4 regions of the Providencia sp. genome follow, and region 2 is predicted to be linked to each of the others. Evidence: predicted binding sites of a transcription regulator. Region 2 holds the regulator's gene; each other region holds the start of a gene.
What was found. Region 2 encodes Fur, which represses iron uptake genes when iron is present. Its sites were predicted from a motif close to ATAATAATGAGAACNACTATCAA; they were not measured.
Positions count from the first base shown of each region.

Region 1: ftnA (non-heme ferritin) is a predicted target of Fur. The motif match lies at 1,938-1,960, and genes of this name have one in related genera.
Region 3: ACTH6U_RS10315 (TonB-dependent siderophore receptor) is a predicted target of Fur. The motif match lies at 2,606-2,628, and genes of this name have one in related genera.
Region 4: exbB (tonB-system energizer ExbB) is a predicted target of Fur. The motif match lies at 1,383-1,405, and genes of this name have one in related genera.

Region 1 is NZ_JBQDNB010000009.1:36,902-40,332, forward strand. It holds gene copD (copper homeostasis membrane protein CopD) at 1-629, opposite strand, end outside; gene copC (copper homeostasis periplasmic binding protein CopC) at 631-1,017, opposite strand; gene ftnA (non-heme ferritin) at 1,307-1,810, opposite strand; gene ACTH6U_RS09245 (DNA polymerase III subunit theta) at 2,106-2,336, shown strand; gene yebF (protein YebF) at 2,429-2,794, opposite strand; gene ACTH6U_RS09255 (YoaH family protein) at 2,996-3,259, opposite strand; gene pabB (aminodeoxychorismate synthase component 1) at 3,414-3,431, shown strand, end outside.
Region 2 is NZ_JBQDNB010000006.1:100,921-104,351, forward strand. It holds gene ybfE (LexA regulated protein) at 1-134, shown strand, start outside; gene fldA (flavodoxin FldA) at 285-812, shown strand; gene fur (ferric iron uptake transcriptional regulator) at 995-1,447, shown strand; gene ACTH6U_RS07155 (bactofilin family protein) at 2,221-2,736, shown strand; gene chiP (chitoporin ChiP) at 3,000-3,431, opposite strand, start outside.
Region 3 is NZ_JBQDNB010000010.1:100,217-103,647, forward strand. It holds gene pdxR (MocR-like pyridoxine biosynthesis transcription factor PdxR) at 304-1,761, opposite strand; gene ACTH6U_RS10310 (carboxymuconolactone decarboxylase family protein) at 1,958-2,389, shown strand; gene ACTH6U_RS10315 (TonB-dependent siderophore receptor) at 2,660-3,431, shown strand, end outside.
Region 4 is NZ_JBQDNB010000001.1:298,459-301,889, reverse strand. It holds gene metC (cystathionine beta-lyase) at 1-1,003, opposite strand, end outside; gene exbB (tonB-system energizer ExbB) at 1,557-2,513, shown strand; gene exbD (TonB system transport protein ExbD) at 2,519-2,944, shown strand.

The DNA of each region.
Region 1 (3,431 bases), on a different contig from region 2:
AGTACTAACCCAACCGCAATGTGCCCTATTCGCGAAAAACGCGTCATAGTGCATATGATTTGTTTATCAATTCCTGCCACCAATTCTTTTTTATGGCGTAAAAATTGTATACAGATTAAAAATGGCCATAAGCCACCAAACCAATATGCAGCACTAATAAGATGAATAAATTGATTAAATCGATGAAGTGTTCCAGTTAGGCCATCGTACATTGCCGCATGACCAATAAATGCATGCAAACCTAACATCACAATAGAAAGCATAAGAACGAGGTGTAATCGAATTTTCATTGGACGAATAAATATTACGCCAAATAAAATAACTGAACACAATAATTCCCAGCGCCAAACCTGGCCGAAATTTGTACCCAGTACACCCTGCCAAACGCTCCAATCGAGGGTATCTTGCCATCCATCACCCATTAATCCCGCTTGTGCAAACATCCAAGCAAATGCGGTTATTGATGAAAGTGCCGCACTAAATATAATACTTTTATTTAGATAGCGGCTTAACAAGTAACTAAACTGGCCATAACTAAGTATAGCCGCAAAAATTGACATTCCACACATCAACATTGCAGCTATAAAATGAACAAAGCGAATGAGCGTATAAAAAGCTTCCAGTGACATATTATTTCACAGTGAAACTATATGTTCCTTTAGTTTTATGACCATCCACAGAAACAACACTCCAGTTGACATCGTATTTACCGATCGCAAGCTTATCTTCAATAGGAACAATCACTTTCGTATCATTAGCTGGATCAAGAGTAGCTTTACCGGTTTTAATATTTTGACTTTCAGGGCCAACAATATCCACCTTAGTAAAGTTAATTTCTATTCCTTCAGAGAAATTCAGAGTAATGGATTCAGGTACTTGCTCTACCGCGGCGCCTTCTGCCGGTAGCTGATCTTTTAGATGAGCATGGGCAAAAGCTTGTTGGAATGACATGCCTAAGAATAGAACAGCAATAGCACTCAGTTGACGCCATGAAGATTTAATATGGTTAATTGGCATTATAACCCCTTAATTTGCAGGTGAATTTAGATTTATTGCCAATCATTATACGGAAAAAAAGCAGTTTTACCGCTTAAAAGAGAGATTTAAAGACCTAGCATGTGAGTTTTAACACAAAATGAAAATAAAAAAGCTTATCCTTCATACCTCAAGCGGCTTAACTACAGATTTATATAACAACTCGGGGCACATAAATAACTATGTGCCCCGAGTTAATTTATCTTATCACTCAGGTTCCCTAGCAATGATAGGAAACTAATTGAGTGTTAACCGACTTTATCTATAGTAACTAGATATGCGCAGCTGTTGACATGTTCTTGAGATCTTTATCCAGCAAGAATAGTGATTTACCTGATTCTCCCACCATGTCCAGTTTATCAAGAACAGATTTAAACAATTTTTCTTCTTCGTGCTGTTCTGAAACATACCACTGCAAGAAGTTAAATGTTGAGTAATCTTGAGTACTCATCGCCAAATGCGCTAATTTGTTGATCTCAGCCGTAATAAGCTTTTCATGCTCATAAGTTTGGGCAAATACATCACCAATTGATTTAAAATCAACTGGCGGCTCATTAATTTGACCTAGGCGTGGCAAAGCACCGGTATCACTAAGGTAATCAAATAAGCGTTGCATATGCTCCATTTCTTCTTGAGAGTGTGCTTTCAAAAATGCAGCTGCGCCTTCGTAGCCTTTATCACTACACCATGCACTCATTTGCAAATAAAGATTTGCAGAATAAAACTCAAGATTTAATTGCTCATTTAATTTTTTAATCATGTCAGTAGTTAACATATTTATACCTTATTGGTTAATAACTCATGGTGCTATTATGCACAGTATTAAAATAATTAAAACCCCAAAACAATATTAAAACAAAAAAATACAAATTACTGATTATTAATAACATTTAGTAAGAAAAATAATAATCAATCTCATTATCTTTCATCATTTTTTAATCTATATAATCAACGTAATAATAGGTTAAATATAGGCGATTTAATCTATTATTTAAAATAAATGTATTGAGATTTTTTCTCATTTAATTGCTAAACTCTCCTGAGATTATATTTAATTGCAGAGATCCGACATGAGCCATAACCTAGCTTTGCTACCTAAAGATGAAATGGACAAAATCAATACCGATCTATTAGCTTCAGGAGTCGCATTTAAAGAACGCTATAATGTACCGATCATTCCTGAGGCCGTTGAACGTGAACAGCCAGAGCATCTTAGAGAGTATTTTAGAGAACGTTTAGTTTATTATCGTCAATTATCTCAGCATTTTGCTCGTCTTCCCTATGAGCCAAGAAATCGCTAGAATTACACATTATATTTACAGATTAACGTTATAAATGTGCATAAAAAAGGAGAACCTAATGATTCTCCTTTTTATTAATGCATTGTAAAACTCTAATTAAGGGTATTATAAGTAATGGTATCTTGCTCACAATCAACTACAACTCGATATTGTAAATCTGATTTTGAACCTCTTACCGTTAGCGGTATTGTGTAACCCGAGTCAGTTTTAGTGACGTCATTATCATTAACCCACGCGATCGCTTTTTTACCTAATATCGCTTTCTCATCAGCCCAACGCGGTAACCGGTTATTAATAAAATCTTTTTTTACCTGTGCCGCAATTTGTGGTTCGGTTAGATTTTGACAACTGACAAACGCAGCCGCTTTACCTTCGTCCTTATTAACACTCATAGCAACAGAACTAAAAATCAGAGCACAACCACCTAAAATAACAGCTATTTTTCTATTAACTTCCATACTATTCTCCGACACCCATGCTACATAGGCTAAAGTTTAATTAGTTTTACTACTCATTTATGGATTAGTGATATTTTTATATCCCTATTTTTAAGACACCTTTAATTTATTCTTTAAAGTATTTCTTATGAGCAGAATGCGTTAACTAATCTTAAACTTATCAGATTTACACATAAATGTTAATAGGATGTTTATTTTGTATTAATTTTCGTATTCACCGTCATCTTCATCTGAATCGTCGTTTTCATCTGTATTTTCATATTCGTTCGCATTATTATCTTCGTTTGCATCTTGTTCTTCAAAGATAGCGTGAACTTGTTCTCTTCCTTTATGGCTCTCTCTAATTTCCTGTGCAATAATTGCGATGGCTTCACCACTACTCATTCCATCGGCTATGAGTTGATGAATTTTGTCGACGGCTTCTTGCTGTTCTTCATGGTTTAGTACTGGGATGCCTGAAAGCATGTTAAAACCTCATTAATTAAAGATTAAAATTAATTGTACAGAAGTGAATTGTGCAAATTTTTAATTAAATTTTAACAGTTCTTGCCTTATTAAGATAAGATTATATGTTAATCTCACACTATCCACTTACGAAACCTAATTTTAGTTCACCATAATGGTCATCAATAAAATT
Region 2 (3,431 bases):
AACTAAAACTAAATGAAGAAGCTGTCGCGGTATTGAATCAGTTAGCTGAAGAAAAAAATATAAGCCGTAGTGAATTAATTGAAGAAATATTGATGTCTCAACTAGAGCAAACCTCTGAGGCAACAAACAAATAATTTCATCTTGATGAATCACACAAATTTGACAGACTTATCAACGTTTTTTCGCCAAAATAGGGCGTAAAATTATACTTACTTTCGTTCTAATTTAGTTCTAGCAGGCGATAAATGTTAAAGCTGCTAGAAAAACAAGAGGTTAATCACTTTATGGCAGTCATCGGCATTTTCTTCGGAAGTGATACAGGTAACACAGAAAATATTGCCAAAATGATCCAAGAAAGATTAGGCAAGGACGTTGCAGAAATCCACGATATTGCTAAATGTAGCAAAGAAGACATCGAGGCTTTTGATATCCTACTTCTTGGTATCCCGACTTGGTATTACGGTGAAGCTCAATGTGATTGGGATGATTTTTTCCCAACGCTCGAAGAAATTAATTTTGAAGGCAAACTTGTCGCACTATTTGGTTGTGGTGACCAAGAAGATTATGCGGAATACTTCTGCGATGCGATGGGAACTATCCGCGATATTATCGAGCCAAGAGGCGCTGTTATCGTAGGTCATTGGCCGACTCAAGGTTATAACTTTGAAGTATCTAAAGGTATGGCTGATGATAACCATTTTATCGGCCTAGCAATTGATGAAGATCGCCAGCCAGAGCTGACTGATGAACGTGTTGATGCATGGGTAAAACAGATCTCTGAAGAAATGTCTCTTGCTGAAATTATTGGCTAATGCTCAATTAAGAGCTTAATCAGTAAGCTCTTAGAATATAATTATAATAATGAGACAATACATGGTTTCTATTTTTGTTTTCCATGCCTATAATTGTAAATCAGTTTAGAAGACAACTGGATTTATGTTAAAAATGTCTCATTATTGTTAAATTCATGATTCAAGATACAGGACAAACCCGCATGACAGACAACAATAAAGCATTGAAAAATGCTGGACTCAAAGTCACTCTTCCTAGATTAAAAATTCTGGAAGTACTTCAGGAGCCTGAGTGCCATCACGTCAGTGCGGAAGATCTCTATAAAAAGCTAATTGATATTGGTGAAGAGATCGGGTTGGCTACGGTATACCGTGTATTAAACCAATTTGATGATGCAGGTATTGTCACCCGTCATAATTTCGAGGGTGGAAAATCTGTATTCGAATTAACTCAGCAGCATCACCATGACCACTTAATCTGTTTGGATTGTGGAAAAGTGATTGAGTTTACTGATGAATCAATTGAAACTCGTCAGAGAAATATCGCTGCACGCCACGGAATTAAGCTATCTAACCATAGCTTGTACCTCTATGGCCACTGCACCGATGGTAATGACTGCCGTAGTAATGCTGATGCACATGAAGCAAAAGAATAACTTAGTACACTTATCGTGATGTCGATGACGTTACAGTAATGTTACGATTAAATCTTAAAATACCTGATAGCCTAAAGTTATCAGGTATTTTTTTTATATAGCTCATCTAACTGCCATCATTATTTATCACAACAACGCTTAAATTCATTTATTTAGCGCCATAAAAAAACATCTAACGCACCTTTTAAGAATCTCATATATTTAATCTATCTCTAACAGTAAAAAGCACCAATAGTTGACTTAAGTACTTAATTTATAACTTTTATTATCTGCTTTAATGTTAAAAATAAAGCTAAGCTATAATGTGTTGCAATTCAGTTTAAATCCTTTATATTAATTGGCTAATTATCTTATCCTTACTAATACATAAGACACAGGATAATACGTTAAAGGCACTTTATTTTGTTTACTTCATATACACAAAATTAATACCAATAAAGTCTTACACACAATACGCTAAATTAGAGTTAAATTATCTTAGCGTTATGAAATCCTACACTCAAAAAATTAAAATAAATACGCGTTTTAATTGTAACAATAGAATTAAGTTAACTTTCTGTAACCTAATTACCTTATGTTTTATTCAGTCGTTATAATAATTTGTAAGAGATTAAGTAATGAGAAAATCATATCTTTTTATTAATACTAGTTTTTTCTTCTGGTTTCTTACTTTGATAGCATGGATTTTTAGTCGCTCTACCCTGAGCCTATTTTCATTTGTATTATCAATTCTGTTCTTGGTCTTATACTTTAATCAGAAAAAGGTAAGTAAAATGTTCACCAGAAAACAAAATAAATCAGCACCAGAAAATGCCATATCAACGACTCAACCAGAGATCATACCAATGAGAGAAGAACAAACTGGCGTGTCAACACCGACAGTAAGTGAAGAAAAAACCAATACTATAATTGCTAGAGACGTTGTATTTGAAGGTAATATTACGGCAAATGAACTCGTTCATATCTATGGTAAAGTGATTGGAAATATCACAGGAAAAGATAATACTGTTAAAGTAATGTTAAATGGTCAAGTCACCGGAAATATAACCAGCAAAGAACTCGTTGTTAATGGCAAAGTTGAAGGTGAATGCTTATCTGATTCAATTAGTATCGAGAACAATGGTGAGATTCACGGCGTTATCCAATATACCAGTTTGTCGATTAAAAAAGGTGGCATATTATCAGGGCAGGCAAAAGTAAAAAATGCAGCAATACAGGCAGAAAAAGTGACTGTACTAAAAGATAAAATTAAACAAGAAGTACCTGAAAAAAACATTGCATCATTATAACAAATGACTCCTTTATCTATATCCATAATGAGCGTTATAAACATAATATTATAAATAAAAAACAAGATGACAAACATTCATCTTGTTTTTTTATACTTAATTAACTATTAGTTAGTCCACAATTAATCGATATAAGTGCATTTTTTTATTATGCTCATTAAATTGATTATTAATATATATGCTAATCGTTTTTGTATCACTTATTTTGGTAAGTTACTGCCATAATTAATTTATGACAGTGACTCAAACCAAATAGGCTAATTTTAGAAAATAGTAAATGGCATCATAACCATAAACTTAATATCTTTTTCATCTTGGAAAATATTACCATATCCACCACCCCAGCTAGGAATATCGGTATGATTATCATACTTGGTAAAATGTAATTTAAATGAAGTGTCTTTTGCTCGTCCAGTTTGAACGGTATACAGTATATCAAAATTCCAAGCACTCTCTTTTAGGCGTACATCTTGTGCATACTGCGTGTTAGTACTAGGTTTCGCATCCCAGCCATAGATATATGAGGTTCCAACTTTCCAACCCGCTAAATCCCAATTTTTCAAATCATACATAACACCTGCATATAATGCCTTTTCATTATTCGCATTCCAATCTGAACGGCCATCCCACCAAATGTCCATGCGTCCGTTTGAAGTCGCCCAACCTGGGGTCATACGTTGTAAGAAATACCCTTG
Region 3 (3,431 bases), on a different contig from region 2:
CTATTGTATTTATCTAAAGTCTTTGATATTAACAAGACCCTTTTATTGAGGCGACTCTTGAGCCTAAAATGGATAGTTACATTTTTTTAACTTAAAGAGAAATGCAAATGGACGAAATAGTATGCAAAAAACGCATAGCCATCCAAGTAATTACAACCAATTGAATCATAACGAAATTAATAAAATTAATTTAGCATCACATTTTAATATTCAATATTTTTATCAGTTTTATTTAATTATCTTAATTGACGTTATGCTTTATTTTTTTAATTTAAAAATCAATCTTAAGCTAAATTACTCATTTTAAATTAACATTTTTGAACTTATTTCCCTTAATTGCTTACAGTATTGGTCAGCGATAGCCTCATTCTTAATATTTGTAAATCCTAGCATGAGTATTTGCTTATTACTGCTATTCATACTCCACTCATCAAGTGATTCTAGACCAAAACCATTTTGATTCGCGACTGCTGCAAATTGTTTTGATGATTGGCCATTAATAATTTTCACGACAATATGCATACCACCCGATTGCATTTGAATTTCAAAAATCTCTGATAGATTATGTACTATTGCATCAATCAAATATTGTCTTCTTTGACGATATAAATTTCGCATTTTACGTAAATGCCGAGCAAAATGCCCATCATGAATAAATCGATGTGTAATTTCTTGCTGCCAAATAGAACTTTGATTACTTATAATTTTAGCAACCGAATAAAACTGAGCTATCTGTGAGTTAGGAACAACAATATAAGATAATCGTAATGCAGGAAATAGCGCTTTACTCATCGTACCGCAGTAAATAACTCGCTCATGTTTATCTAAACTTTTCAATGCCGGTAATGGACGACCTTGATAACGAAATTCACCATCATAATCATCTTCGATAATCCAGCTTTGGTTACTATCAGCCCAATCAAGTAATTCTATTCTTCGAGCTAACGTTAACGAAACATTTGTCGGGCTTTGATGGGTCGGTGTAACTAAAGCAAATCTTGCTTTTGGCGCTACTTTTTCGCCCTGTTTAACAACTATACCGTGACTATCAACCTCGATTGGTGTCAATTTCATGCCAATATGCTGTAAATATGAACGCGCAATATGATAGCCCGGTTCTTCAAACCAACCTATGTCCCCGATTTTAAATAAACTTTGCATAATTAGCGTTAAGCTGGCGCAATAACCCGCACTAATAAATATTTGGTCCGGTGTACAATTGATCCCCCGAGACATAACTAAATAGCGAGCTAGATCTTCACGTAAACTGAATAAGCCTTGAGGGTCTGGGTAACTTAGCTGTGTTGTACTCGCTTCTCGTAAAATACTTGCTGATAGCCTTGACCATAATTTGACAGGAAATACATCTAATGCAGGAATTCCTAATTTAAATGGAGCAATATTTTGTGGATACTCGGTTATATTATACTGTTGCTTATTCTCCTGCTTTTGATCTTTTTTTTCTGATACGACAGCATCTGCAACATGATATTTATTAGTCTGATGGTCTTGTATATTTTTCACCGACTGAGCAATAAAGGTTCCCTTAGCACCTTTAGCCACCAGCAATCCTTCACTAATCAGCAACTGATATGCGAGTTCTATCGTTCCTCGAGCCACATTTAATTCACTCGCAAGAGCTCGTATTGAAGGAATACGCTGGAAAGCCTGTAGCTGCCCATTATTTATTCCTTCATGAAAACGTTGATAAACTTGCAAATAAAGTGGTGTATTAGCTGCTGTATCAATTTGTAGAAACATTTTTAACACATCTTGTCCTAGTGATATTTTTTATTCTTGCCCCTTTATTATAGGCCAAGATGCTTTAATATGCGCTACAGTTATTTAAATGTGCTAAAACAGATAAAACAAGAATGTGTAGTATATAGACACCCACACCAATGAAGACAATAAGCTGCATATTATCTTGATGCTTTAATTATATGAGGAATTAGTTATGAGTACGTTACGTCTAGCCTACAACATACTGTCACCAGAAGCCTACAAAGGTTTAATTGATTGCAAAAATGCACTAGAAAAAAGTGGATTAGGTAAAGAACTCATCGAGTTAGTTTATCTTAGAATTTCTCAAATTAACGGCTGTGCTTTTTGCCTTGATATGCATGCCACCTCATTGCGCGCTGCGGGTGTTAGCAATAAGAAAATTGATACCTTAGCGGGTTGGCAAGTCAGCCATCATTTTACTGAAAAAGAAAGAGCTGCATTAGCCTGGACGGAATCTGTCGCAAATATTGCACAAACAGTGGCTCCTGACTCACTGTTTAATCATGTAAAACTTCACTTTAGTGACGTACAAATTTCTGATTTAACCCTTGCGATAGGCTTAATGAGTGCATTCAATCGTGTCGCAATTGCATTAAGACAGTAGCAGCCTTACGTTAAATTAACGGCAATCACTAAAAATAAAAAGGAGGTCAAATTCATGGCCTCCTTTTTGATATAGACGTTAATCAACTGATTAGTTTTAATTTTTTTACTCGTCATACCATCTGTTACTTTTCAAATTCATGATTTTATATCCTGCAAAACTCTCTATTTCTCATCATTTACATAATAATTATGTCACTTAATACAATTATTAGTAATAATAGTCATTACTATTATCATTCTCTATTCGGATTTATACACTGTGAATAACATGACGCCTTTCAAACAACACCCGCTAACACCCGTTTTATTAAGTGCCATTGCCGCATCATTTTCAATTTCCAGTGCTTTTGCAGAAACGCCGAATAGTGAGAAATCTGACACCTTAGTCGTCAGTGCTCAAGCTCTTAAAGTGAATACATCACTACAAGAAACCCCTAAATCCGTTTCAGTGATCACCCAAGAAGAGCTAGAAACACGCGCACCACAAAAGCTTGATGAGGCGTTACGTTATACTTCTGGCGTAGTTTCACAACCTTACGGCGCCGATAACGATACCGACTGGTTTAAAGTACGCGGGTTTGATGCTGCAACTTATTTAGATAACAGCCGCCTATTTCGCGATGGTTATTACACTTGGCTATTAGAGCCTTATGGCTTCGAACGTATTGAAGTGGTTAAAGGGGCTTCTGCCGTTTTATTCGGTGAATCAACACCCGGTGGCGCAGTAAACGTCGTGACTAAAAAACCGTTATTTACCCCCAAAGGCGAAGTTTTCCTTGAGACGGGAAATAATGACCAACGAGGATTCGGTTTGGATGTCGCTGGTAATGCCAATGAAGAAGGTAATGTACGCTACCGTCTTGTTGGCACAATGAAAAAAAGTGATGGTGAACTAAAAGGCACAGATAATGAACGTGTTTATATTGCGCCGAGCTTAGCTATTGATATCTCTGACGATACGATGCTGACATTAATGGGTACCTATTTACATGATGATGGTACTCCCACGAATCCGTTCTTCCCTGCCGCAGGCACAACTA
Region 4 (3,431 bases), on a different contig from region 2:
TAAAATGGGTGAAATTATCTAAAAATGCACTGAATTGTTCTGTTGATAAACGATCTTTTAGTTGAAAAGAAAAGAGCCCATTACAGCCAGCAAAATCACGGGCAAAGAATTCGTGCCCTGGTGAAGTTGGCAATGCGGGGTGAAAAACTTGTTCAACTTCGGAGTGCTTAGCAAGCCAATTAGCAACGATTAAACTATTCGTTTCATGTTGTTTTAAGCGAGTGGCTAATGTGTGGAGTCCTCTTCCTGCCATATAAACCGTATCAGGATCAGCGGTTTGACCTAAAAGGTAAGAGTTTTCACGCAATGCTTCGAGGCAACGTTCATTTGCGACTGCGACCCCTAACATGCCATCGGAGTGGCCATTAATATATTTAGTCGCAGACTGAATAGAAATATCGACACCTAATAATAACGGTTTAAGTAATACACCCGCAGCCCAAGTATTATCAATCATAATAATGATTTCAGGCGATTTATCACGAATAGCCTTAACAATAGCGGGAATGTCATGCACTTCCATGGTGATAGAACCTGGCGATTCCAAAAAGACAATGCGAGTATTAGGGCGAATAAGACTGGTGATGTTAGCACCAATTAAAGGATCAAAGTAGGTTGTTTCAATATTGAGTTTTGTGAGCATTTTGTCACAAAAATTTTGTGTAGGATCGTATGCAGAACCCGTCACTAAGATGTGATCGCCCGTTGAGACAAATGATAAAATGGCATTAGTAATTGCTGCTGCGCCAGAAGGATAAAGCGCACTCCCCGCACCACACTCCAGCTCAGCCATTGCTTCTTGGAAAGCAAAATGTGTTTGGGTACCACGGCGACCATAAAAAAGTACCCCATCAGCACGATGGCGAGTCGCATGTCGTTTTTCTTCTAGAGAGCTAAAAATAACAGAAGAGGTTCTTTGGATAATAGGATTAACCCCTTTTTGAGTATATTTAGGGTTTCTACCCAGATTAACTAATTGCGTTTCAGGTCTAATTTTTGCCATGTAATATACCTTCCTTTATCCTAAATTGTTTTAGAGGTGGCTATTTAATATATTGAAGTTAAATGATTTGCTTAGATGAGTGCAAGGGTTATGTCGCAACTTGATTATTCTTCATATTTATACTCTTCATACTTCAACCTGTAGGGTTGTTGGCAGCGCTCAGCTACTCGGGTCACATACTTGTGTATGCTCCTCGAGGTGTGCCTACCTACAGATTGAATTACTTAGAATAAATATATAATCAGGTGGTATGTAAGATAAAATGTTTAAAGAATGATTAGTTTTGTCTATTTTGAATGTGTTAGGTAATAACTCAAATAACCTCATCATCGGCGAGGGCTTATTGGTTGGAAAACAAAAAATAGTAAAAAAATCGCGAATACTAATGATAATTACTATCAATTCGCGCTATGTTTGATATCATCTGCTCGTCTTTTTAAAAGAGATATATATCGCGAATCAAATTTCGCTTTTAAAGGTTAGTCGATGAATGGCACAATCATCGATATGAATTTTTTTATACAACACTAAAGAAGAGAGTAAAGGCCAACTGATGCGTAAACTAACAGCTTCTATTCTATTGGCGATTGGCTTGATGGGAACGGCAGTCGCTGAAACTGCCCCAGCAACAGCACCTGCTGCAGCTCAGAATACACCGTCAACATCGCCTTCTAATAATTCGGCTACACCCACTTCCACACCAACAACTTCACCAAATGCTGAGATTGCACCTGCACCTTCAATAGCTCCTAATTCAGGTGCGGTAGAGAGCAATACTGTTGTTAGTGAAAGTATTGAAATTGCGACAGAAAATCAACTTGGTGGGTTTGATAAAGACTTATCAGTTTGGGGTATGTACCAAAACGCAGATAACGTTGTTAAAACAGTGATGATTGGTTTAGTTATCGCATCTGTGATTACTTGGGCTCTGTTCTTCTCTAAAGGTATTGAAATTTTAATTGCTCGTCGCCGTTTGAAAGACGAGACCAAAGCTATCGCACAAGTTAAATCACTCGATGAAGCAGTGAGTATTGCCGATGGTTTTAAAGCGAATAGTATTACTCGTATGCTATTAAACGAAGCCGTATCTGAAAGAATACTTTCAGTAAATAGTACTGATTTATCAGGTACTAAAGAGCGTACAGCATTTAGACTTGAAAGAGCTGTAGCGGCGATTAGCCGTTATATGGGGCGCGGTAATGGTTATTTAGCAACAATAGGTGCAATCTCTCCATTTGTGGGGTTATTTGGTACTGTCTGGGGGATCATGAATAGCTTTATTGGGATTGCTCATTCACAGACAACTAACCTTGCTGTTGTTGCTCCGGGTATTGCCGAGGCTTTATTGGCAACTGCAATTGGACTTATCGCTGCTATTCCTGCGGTTGTTATTTACAATATTTTTGCCCGAATGATTAATAACTACCGTGGTCAAGTTGGTGATACCGCTGCACAAGCCGCATTATTACTTGGTCGCGATCTCGATCTGGCCAATAGCAAAGCAAGGTAACGATTATGGCAATGCGTTTAGGTGACGAGCAAGATGACAGTGGTGAAATGCATGAAATCAACGTAACACCTTTTATTGATGTTATGTTAGTTTTGCTGATTATCTTTATGGTTGCAGCGCCTTTGGCGACGGTCGATATTAAAGTTGATTTGCCAGCCTCGACGGCGAAACCACAACCGCGTCCAGAGAAACCTGTATTTCTGACAGTTAAAGCTGATAATCAGTTATTTATTGGTGATCAAGCGGTATCAAAAGAGCAGCTTTCTGCAATGCTAGACCAAGCAACAAATACCAATAAAGAAACAACAATCTTTTTCCAAGCGGATAAGAGCGTTGATTATGAAACAATGATGGATGTGATGAATGCATTGCGTCAATCAGGCTACCTTAAGATTGGTTTGGTTGGTATGGAAGCGGTTTCTTCTAAATAAGTCATAGCACCGTAGTTATAGTATGACAAATAGAATTATATTTTTTATTGCGCGTCTTGTTTCTAAATTTTAGTGTATTTTTCACTTAAAATGATAGATATAAGGCGCGTTTTATTTTTAGTTAATAACGAGTTAGTTTATTCCTATTTTTTCCAATCCTGAGTTCAAATCCCATTAGGTTAGAAGAACGAAAGAGACCATTCACTAGTAAGTCTGCTATTTTTTTTATTGCTTTGTTAAATCTGCAATGCTTCCTTGTATTTTAATAACCTATAGTGGGCACTAAAAGATAATTCAATATAAAAGTTATTGAATTCCGTACTCTTTATTTGGGTATTTAAAGTGGTGGTATCAAGAAAATAATTTGTATTATTAAACTTAATAATGAAAAATGAAATTTCGATTCTATTGCTAATATTAAATTGAAATCCAAGTCATTATATTTTAATGCATTTATTGTTAAATTATTAAAAATTTCTAATCCCTA